Regions from separate parts of the Cupriavidus sp. GW823-FHT07B10 genome, predicted to be linked through region 1. Evidence: predicted binding sites of a transcription regulator. Region 1 holds the regulator's gene; the other holds the start of a gene.

The links. Region 1 encodes FliA, which starts transcription of late flagellar genes. Its sites were predicted from a motif close to CTAAAGTTTNNNNNNNNNNNGCCGNTA; they were not measured.
Region 2: a site for FliA is predicted at 2,226-2,252, ahead of AC1Q6V_RS10565 (flagellin N-terminal helical domain-containing protein). Genes of this name have one in related genera too.

What each region holds. Positions count from the first base shown of each region.
Region 1 covers NZ_JBXAGS010000003.1:115,886-119,282, forward strand. Annotated here, with positions in the region: gene flgA (flagellar basal body P-ring formation chaperone FlgA) at 1-259, shown strand, start outside; gene flgM (flagellar biosynthesis anti-sigma factor FlgM) at 421-729, shown strand; gene AC1Q6V_RS08315 (flagellar protein FlgN) at 735-1,196, shown strand; gene AC1Q6V_RS08320 (flagellar protein FlhE) at 1,265-1,702, opposite strand; gene AC1Q6V_RS08325 (RNA polymerase sigma factor FliA) at 1,702-2,418, opposite strand; gene AC1Q6V_RS08330 (MinD/ParA family ATP-binding protein) at 2,516-3,310, opposite strand; gene flhF (flagellar biosynthesis GTPase FlhF) at 3,322-3,397, opposite strand, start outside.
Region 2 covers NZ_JBXAGS010000004.1:80,414-83,810, forward strand. Annotated here, with positions in the region: gene fliD (flagellar filament capping protein FliD) at 1-126, opposite strand, end outside; gene AC1Q6V_RS10560 (flagellar protein FlaG) at 160-510, opposite strand; gene AC1Q6V_RS10565 (flagellin N-terminal helical domain-containing protein) at 650-2,128, opposite strand; gene AC1Q6V_RS10570 (RNA chaperone Hfq) at 2,354-2,680, opposite strand.

The DNA.
Region 1 (3,397 bases):
GGCGCAGCTTGCCGGCGCGGTCACCGCCAACCGTATTGCCGCCGGCTCGCCGATACGCGCAGACCTGCTGCGCAAGGCCATCGCCGTGCGCCAGGGCCAGACCGTCACCGTGGCCGTGGAAGGCGATGCCTTCCAGATCACCAGCGAAGGCAAGGTGCTGGCCGATGCCGCCACCGGCAACACCGTGCAGGTGCGCCTGCGCAGCGGCCAGGTGGTCAACGGGCTGGTGCGCAGCGGCGACACCGTGGTGCTGCAGTAGCCCGCCGAAAGTGCCTTGATCGTGGCCAAAAGACTGGAAACCCGTGGCGGGCGGCATGCGAAAATGCCGCCGACATCGCTGCGCGGCGAAATCGGGGCGAGCGCCCTAAAGAATTCGCCGGCGCAACCGTAATGCCATAGGAAACCAGCAAGGAACGCCCCGTGAAGATCAACCACACCGCCTCGTCCCGGCCCGCCGACGCCCCCGCGGACGCTGCCGCCGCCCGGCCCCAGGCCGCGCCGGCCAGCGCCGCGGCGCCGTCCGCCGGCCTGAGCGTCAGCCCGCTGGCCGCCCAGGTGCGCGACATCAGCGCCCGCCTGACGCAGCCCACGGACGACGATATCGACACCGCCAAGGTCGAAGAGATCCGCCAGGCCATCGCCGAGGGCCGGATCAGGATCGACCCGGGCAAGATTGCCGACGGCCTGCTCGCGACCCTGCGCGAGCTTGGCCAGGCCGAACCCCGCTAGCCCAAATGAACCAGAGCCTGATCCAGTCCCTGCAGCGCGAAACCGAAGGCATCCAGGCCTTCGGCCAACTCCTCGCCGAAGAGCGCGACGCCCTCAAGCGGGGCGACTTCCAGTCCCTGAGCGGACTGCTGACGCGCAAGGTTGAACTGGGCCAGGCCCTGTCCCGCCAGCTCAAGGCCCGCGAAGCCCAGATGGGCGCGCTTGGCCTGCGCGCCGGCCCCGAAGGCCAGCTGCTCGGCCGCCAGGTCGACCCGGCCGTGGCCGACGCCTGGCGCCAGCTGATCTTCGCCGCGCGCACCGCGCGCGACGGCAACGCCCTGAACGGCGCCGTCGTCAACGCCCACCTCGACTTCACCCGCGAAGCCATCCAGGCGCTGCGCCAGCATGGCGGCGGGGATGCGGGGTTGTATGGGAAGGATGGGAAGGCGGCTGCCGGGGCTGGTGGGGTGAGTCTGGCGGCGGGTTGAGGCGATCGCCAGATGTTCCGTTCTTTCGTCACTTATTCAGAAGTGACGAAAGAACGGAACATTCACTCCTACCTAAACCCCACCACCACCTCATTGCTGCGCCCCTGCAGCACCGGCACCAGGCTGCCCTGCCCCGGCACCCGGAACGCAAACACAAAGCCCTTGGTGGCATCATCCCCGAAGAACGCATCGGTCTTGCCTTCCGCCTGCGGCAGCAGCACGCAGCGCTGGGCATTGCAGAGATAGGCTTGCAGTTCCAGCGGTGGGGTCTTGGCGAAGCTGTAGCGCCAGCGCACCGACGTGATGACCCCTTCTGACTGCGGCAAGACGCCGGTGGGCAGGATCGGCGGCGACACCGCGCGCTGTCCGCGGCCGTGGAGTGCCGGCCCGTTGACCGATCCGGTCCAGGCGTGGCGGGTGCCGCCCTCGATGGCGGCCCAGGCGCAGGCCGATGCGGCAGCCAGCAGCCAGCAAGCGCCGCGCGCGGCGCGGCCCAGCGCCTGCATCACAGCAAGCCGCGCAGCTGGTTGCGCAGCCGCGTGATCGCCTGGCCGCGGATCTGGCACACGCGCGACTCGGTCACATCGAGCACCGCGCCGATCTCGCGCAGGTTCAGCTCCTGGTCATAGCACAGCGACAGCACCAGCTTCTCGCGCTCCGGCAGCCGGTCGATGGCGCGGATCAGCGCCTCGCGCATGCCGCTTTCCATCAGCACGGTCAGCGGGTTGCCGTCATCGCTGCCGCCAAGGTGCCGGTCCAGGAAGTCTTCTTCGCCGGAGCGCTCGAAATCCTCGTAGTGCAGCAGCTGGCAGCCATAGACCTCATTGAGCAGCAGCTGGTATTCGTCCAGCGCCATCTCCATGGCCTCGGCCACTTCGGAGTCGAGCGGCGCGCGCCCGAGCTTCTGCTCCAGCCCGCGCTGCGTGCGCTCGATGCGCCGGGTGAACTGGCGCAGGCTGCGCGACTGCCAGTCGTTGGCGCGCACCTCGTCAAGCATGGCGCCGCGGATGCGCTGGCTGGCGTAGGTCTCGAAGCGCGCGCCGTGGGTGTCTTCATAACGCTTGGCGGCATCCAGCAGGCCGATCATGCCGGCCTGGATCAGGTCGTCGATCTGCACGCTGGCAGGCAGCCTGGCGGCCAGTTGCAGGGCGATGCGGCGCACCAGCTGTGCATGCGCCTTGACCACATCGGCCTGTTCGAGCTTTCCCTGGATCGTGTACATGGTGCAATTCTCGTGAATGCTGGATTGCTGGACCGCCGCAACGTGCGGCGGGGGCTGGCTCAGGGTCTGGTTCGGTTGGATGGCATGGCTGGCAGGCTCAGGCCATTGCGGCTGCGGGCGCGGGCGCGGACGTGTCCGCGCGCAGCGGCCAGGCACCGATGCTGCCGGCGGTGCGGCGCAGCGCGGTGGTGGCCGGCGCCGCCGGAAACGCCTCGACCACGCAGCGCCCCAGTTGCACGCCGCGCGCCACCAGCGGGTCGGATGGCAGCCAGCCCGCGCACAACGCCTCAACGCCCAGGTACTGGCTGGCCGTGCGCGCGAGGTTGCGCAGGATCGCCTGCACCGTGGCCTCGCTCGCCGCCATGTTGACGATCAGGTGGAACTGGCGCCAGGCATACAGGTGGTGCAGGCGCTTGATACACGCGTAGGCGGCGGTGATCGACGCCAGTTCAGGCCGCATCACGATCAGCACGTTGTGCGCGCCGCCCGCGAGCGGCGACAGCGCGCCGTCGGCATCGACGCCGGCATCCACCAGCACGCTGCGAAAGCCGCTCGCGGCAGCAGCCGGCAAGGCGCAGCCCGGCACAGGCCGGCCAGCCGGCAGCACCGCCAGCACGCCACCGGGACCGGTGCCTGCAGCAGCTTCCAGCGACAGGCGGCCTGCGCTGACATCGGCCAGGGTGCCGGCGGGCCTGGCGCCGGACAGCCGCGTGGCGCACGCCGCGGCGGCGTCTTCGTCGACCAGCAGCACGCGTTCGCCCTGCATGGCCAGCGCGTGCGACAAGCCCAGCGCCACGGTGGTGGCGCCGGCACCGCGTTCGCTGGCGACCACGGCGATACGGCGCGTCGTGCGCGGCGCCAGCATCCGGCGCAGGCTCTCGGCCTGGTCCATGGCGAGGGCGCTCACTGCAACACCTCCATCGCTTCAGCGGGCACGGCGGTGCCGCGGCCCGGATAGTTTTCCAGCACGTCGAGCAAT
Region 2 (3,397 bases), on a different contig from region 1:
GGTCTGGTAGCTCTTGGCCTGCGTGTTGATGGCGTCAAGCGGCGCCTGCTCGGCCTTCTGCAGCTGGTCAAGCAGGTCGCTTAGTTGCAGGTTGGAGCCGATGCCGATGGAGGAGATCGTTGCCATATTATTGTCTCGTCTTCAACTGATATTCAGGTCTCAGGCCGGCTGGCTGATGAACAGCCCTTGCAGCTTGTCGATGGCGCGGGCGATGCGCAGCACCTCTTCGGTGGGCATCTGCCGGATCAGGTCGCCGGTTTCCCTGTCGATCACCTTGGTGATGATGCGATGCGTGGTCTCGTCAATCTCAAAGCGCAAGCCGATCGAGGTGGTCTTGAGCGCTTCGACCAGCTCGCCGATGGCGGCAGAGGTATCGACGGCTTCCACCGGCGCAGCAGCGGCGCGTTCCAGCGCGCGCAAGCCGGCAGGTGCGCGAGTCGAAGTGCTGTGGGTCAGCGCTTCGGACGGCAGGCGCACTGCTGTCGGGTTCACGGTCGGGGGAGGCGCCATGGTCTGCTCCGTTGGCGTGGTTCTTGATCAGGTTGAAGCGCTTGGCAGGCAGCGGTCTACCTGCGAAACGCTCCAAACGCGCTTCGGCAAAAAGGCCGGGCCTTGCGGCCCAGCCTCATGTGCCTGCTCGCGGATGCGATTAACGCAGCAGCGACAGCACGCCTTGCGTGGTCTGGTTGGCTTGCGCCAGGACCGAGGTACCAGCTTGTTGCAGGATCTGAGCGCGGGTCATGTTCGACACTTCGGTTGCGTAATCGGCGTCTTGAATGCGCGAACGAGCGGCGGACAGGTTGTTAACCGTATTGTTCAGGTTTGCAATAGTCGATTCGAAACGGTTTTGAACTGCGCCGAGATCGCTACGCAGCTGGTCAACGCTAGCGAGCGCTGCATCCAGCTTTGCCAGCGGATCCGAGCTGGATTTTTCCGAGGCGGCCACGGCGTCGGTGATCAGCGTCGGAGTGCCGCCGGCAGTCTTCGAGAGATACATGACGTTGCCGCCACCGTTCTTCACTTGGCCATCCACGTCAACGCTGTACACGACACCACCGGCCGTCAGCGTGCTGCCAGTCTTGGTTTGTCCGGCGACGTCCAGATCCGAGGCGACTGCTGCGCGGTTGGCGGTCGTGGAATTGGTGGTCAGCGTGCCGGTTTGCGAGGTATAGAGGTTTACGCTCGTGGCGATCGTGGCTGCCGTACCCGTCGCGTCCGTGGATGCGGCAATAGTGAACGTTACCGTCTTGCCATCAACCTTGGCCGTGTAGGTACCATTCCCGTTCGCGTCAGCGGTACCGACGGTAAATTCAAAGCCATCAAAGCTGAGCTTGTCGCCGGCCGCTTTGCCTGCGCCCAAGGTCGCCAAGCTGGTTGCGGTGCCATTTGCGCTCGCGGTGGTGTCGTACACAGCAGAGACGGTATTTGCAACCGTGGCGGTCGTCACAAGCGAACCGTTGGCAGCGCTCACATAGACCGCATTTGCACCAGTTTTTACGGCGCCGGAGTTGATGTCTACCGTGTAGCCGCCGGTGTAGTTGTCGGTACCGGTGGCTTTGAAGCGGCTGATCAAATCGCCGGCGGTGGCCTGGCGGGCACCATCAATCTTGAAGTTGTCGAGGCCCAGACTCTTGGCATCAACCTTCTTCAGGTCGACAGTGATGGTTTCGCCATCATTGGCACCGACCTGTACCTTCATCGTGTTGTCTTGTGCGAGAACCTTGACACCGTTGAATTGAGTCTGGCCAGAGACACGATCAATTTCTTCCAGGCGCTGTTGGATTTCGGCCTGGATCGAGGTCAGATCGCTATCCGAATTCGAGCCAGTCGATGCTTGGACGGTGAGTTCCCGTACGCGCTGCAGGTTATTATTAATTTCAGTCAGTGCGCCTTCCGTCGTTTGGGTCATCGAAATGCCATCATTTGCATTTCGGGCTGCCTGGGTCAGACCCTTGATGTTCGCGGTAAAGCGGTTCGCAATCGCCTGACCAGCGGCGTCGTCCTTGGCGCTGTTGATGCGCAGGCCCGACGACAGGCGCTGGATCGCCGTGTTCAGCGACGATTGCGAAGCATTCATGTTGTTCTGAGTCATCAGAGACAACGAATTGGTGTTAATGACTTGCGCCATGGTACGACTCCTATATGCAAAGTTTTGGGCATTCCGGCTAGTGCCGTAACGTTGGCGGCCTGCTTTGCAGGGCGTAGAGTGCCTCCGTTGCTTGGGTTATCGACCGGGCAAGGCAAAGGTTTAGAGTGATCTCCGCGATAGTTGCGCGGGGTGCCGGCAGGGCCGGCAGAGGCGCCTTGCGGCAGGGAGCGGCGGGGCGGGAAGGCGTGTGGGGCGGGCGTTGGTCTAGCGGCGCTTGCTGGTGCGGGGGATGTAGATCGGCAGGAAGTCCGGCTCCGGGGCCGGATCCGGTGCCACCGCCGGCGCGTCCGGCGCATTGGCCAGCGTGACCAGGCAGATGGCCTGCTTGTAGACCACCGTTGGCCGGATGTCGTCCGGCTGCCGGCCAAGCAGCACCACATAGTCGTCTGACGCCAGGACGAGGCCCTGCAGCCGGGCGCCGGTGGACAGGTGGACGATCACCGGAGCCTGGCTGGAGCTGTATGCCGCAAATTGCAGATGCTGCAGTTGTTTCCGGCTGCGTGACCTGGGCCGGGTTTCCTTCTTCTTCACAACGACTCCGGAAGAGCCCGCAAGGGTTCTGGCGGCTGATAACAGTCCATTGACCGGCGGCTTGGGGTGCGCCACGGCCAGGGCGGCAGGAGAAACATCCGCTCTCGGTAACGGCGCAGGTGCCGGCGGTTGGCGCTGCCAGAAGAGAAGGGGGATACTTCAGGGTCGAGAGTAACAAAGTTTTTTCAAGCGTTGACGAACCGCACGCCATTCTTGGAATAGAGGCTTTGCTCTATAAAAATTGTTGCTCTCGAGGCCGTGATATTGTACCCGATAGTGCGCTATCGCATACTGCGGCCACGTCGGCGAGCCGGCAGGCTCGGTATGGACCGGGCCCGCGAGGAAATTGCCAGCCCATGCAAAAAATGCCCTGATGTAGCGTCAGGGCAAAAATAATTAAAAGTGCCCAATCAGTCTCATATTGTCATGAGGGAATCCCCTGATAGAAGCGGGATTTACACCTCATGTAAGCGCGTTTATATTCTTGGCAAGAGCTTTTCAGCTCGAGCAGTCCTGGAAAGCCTACGAGCACCCCGCGCGTAGGCTTCTTTTTTTTTGCCTGCGTCGTTTGAATCGCGCTCTGTGGCGCTGTGGCTGGTGCGGTTAGTAAAAACCGACCGGCCGTTCGGAATGCCCAGGCAGATTTAACGCCACTTTCGCGCCGCGCAATCCTCCGAAATGGGAGGATTTTTGCCGCCAATTCTCATTTCCGTTCAA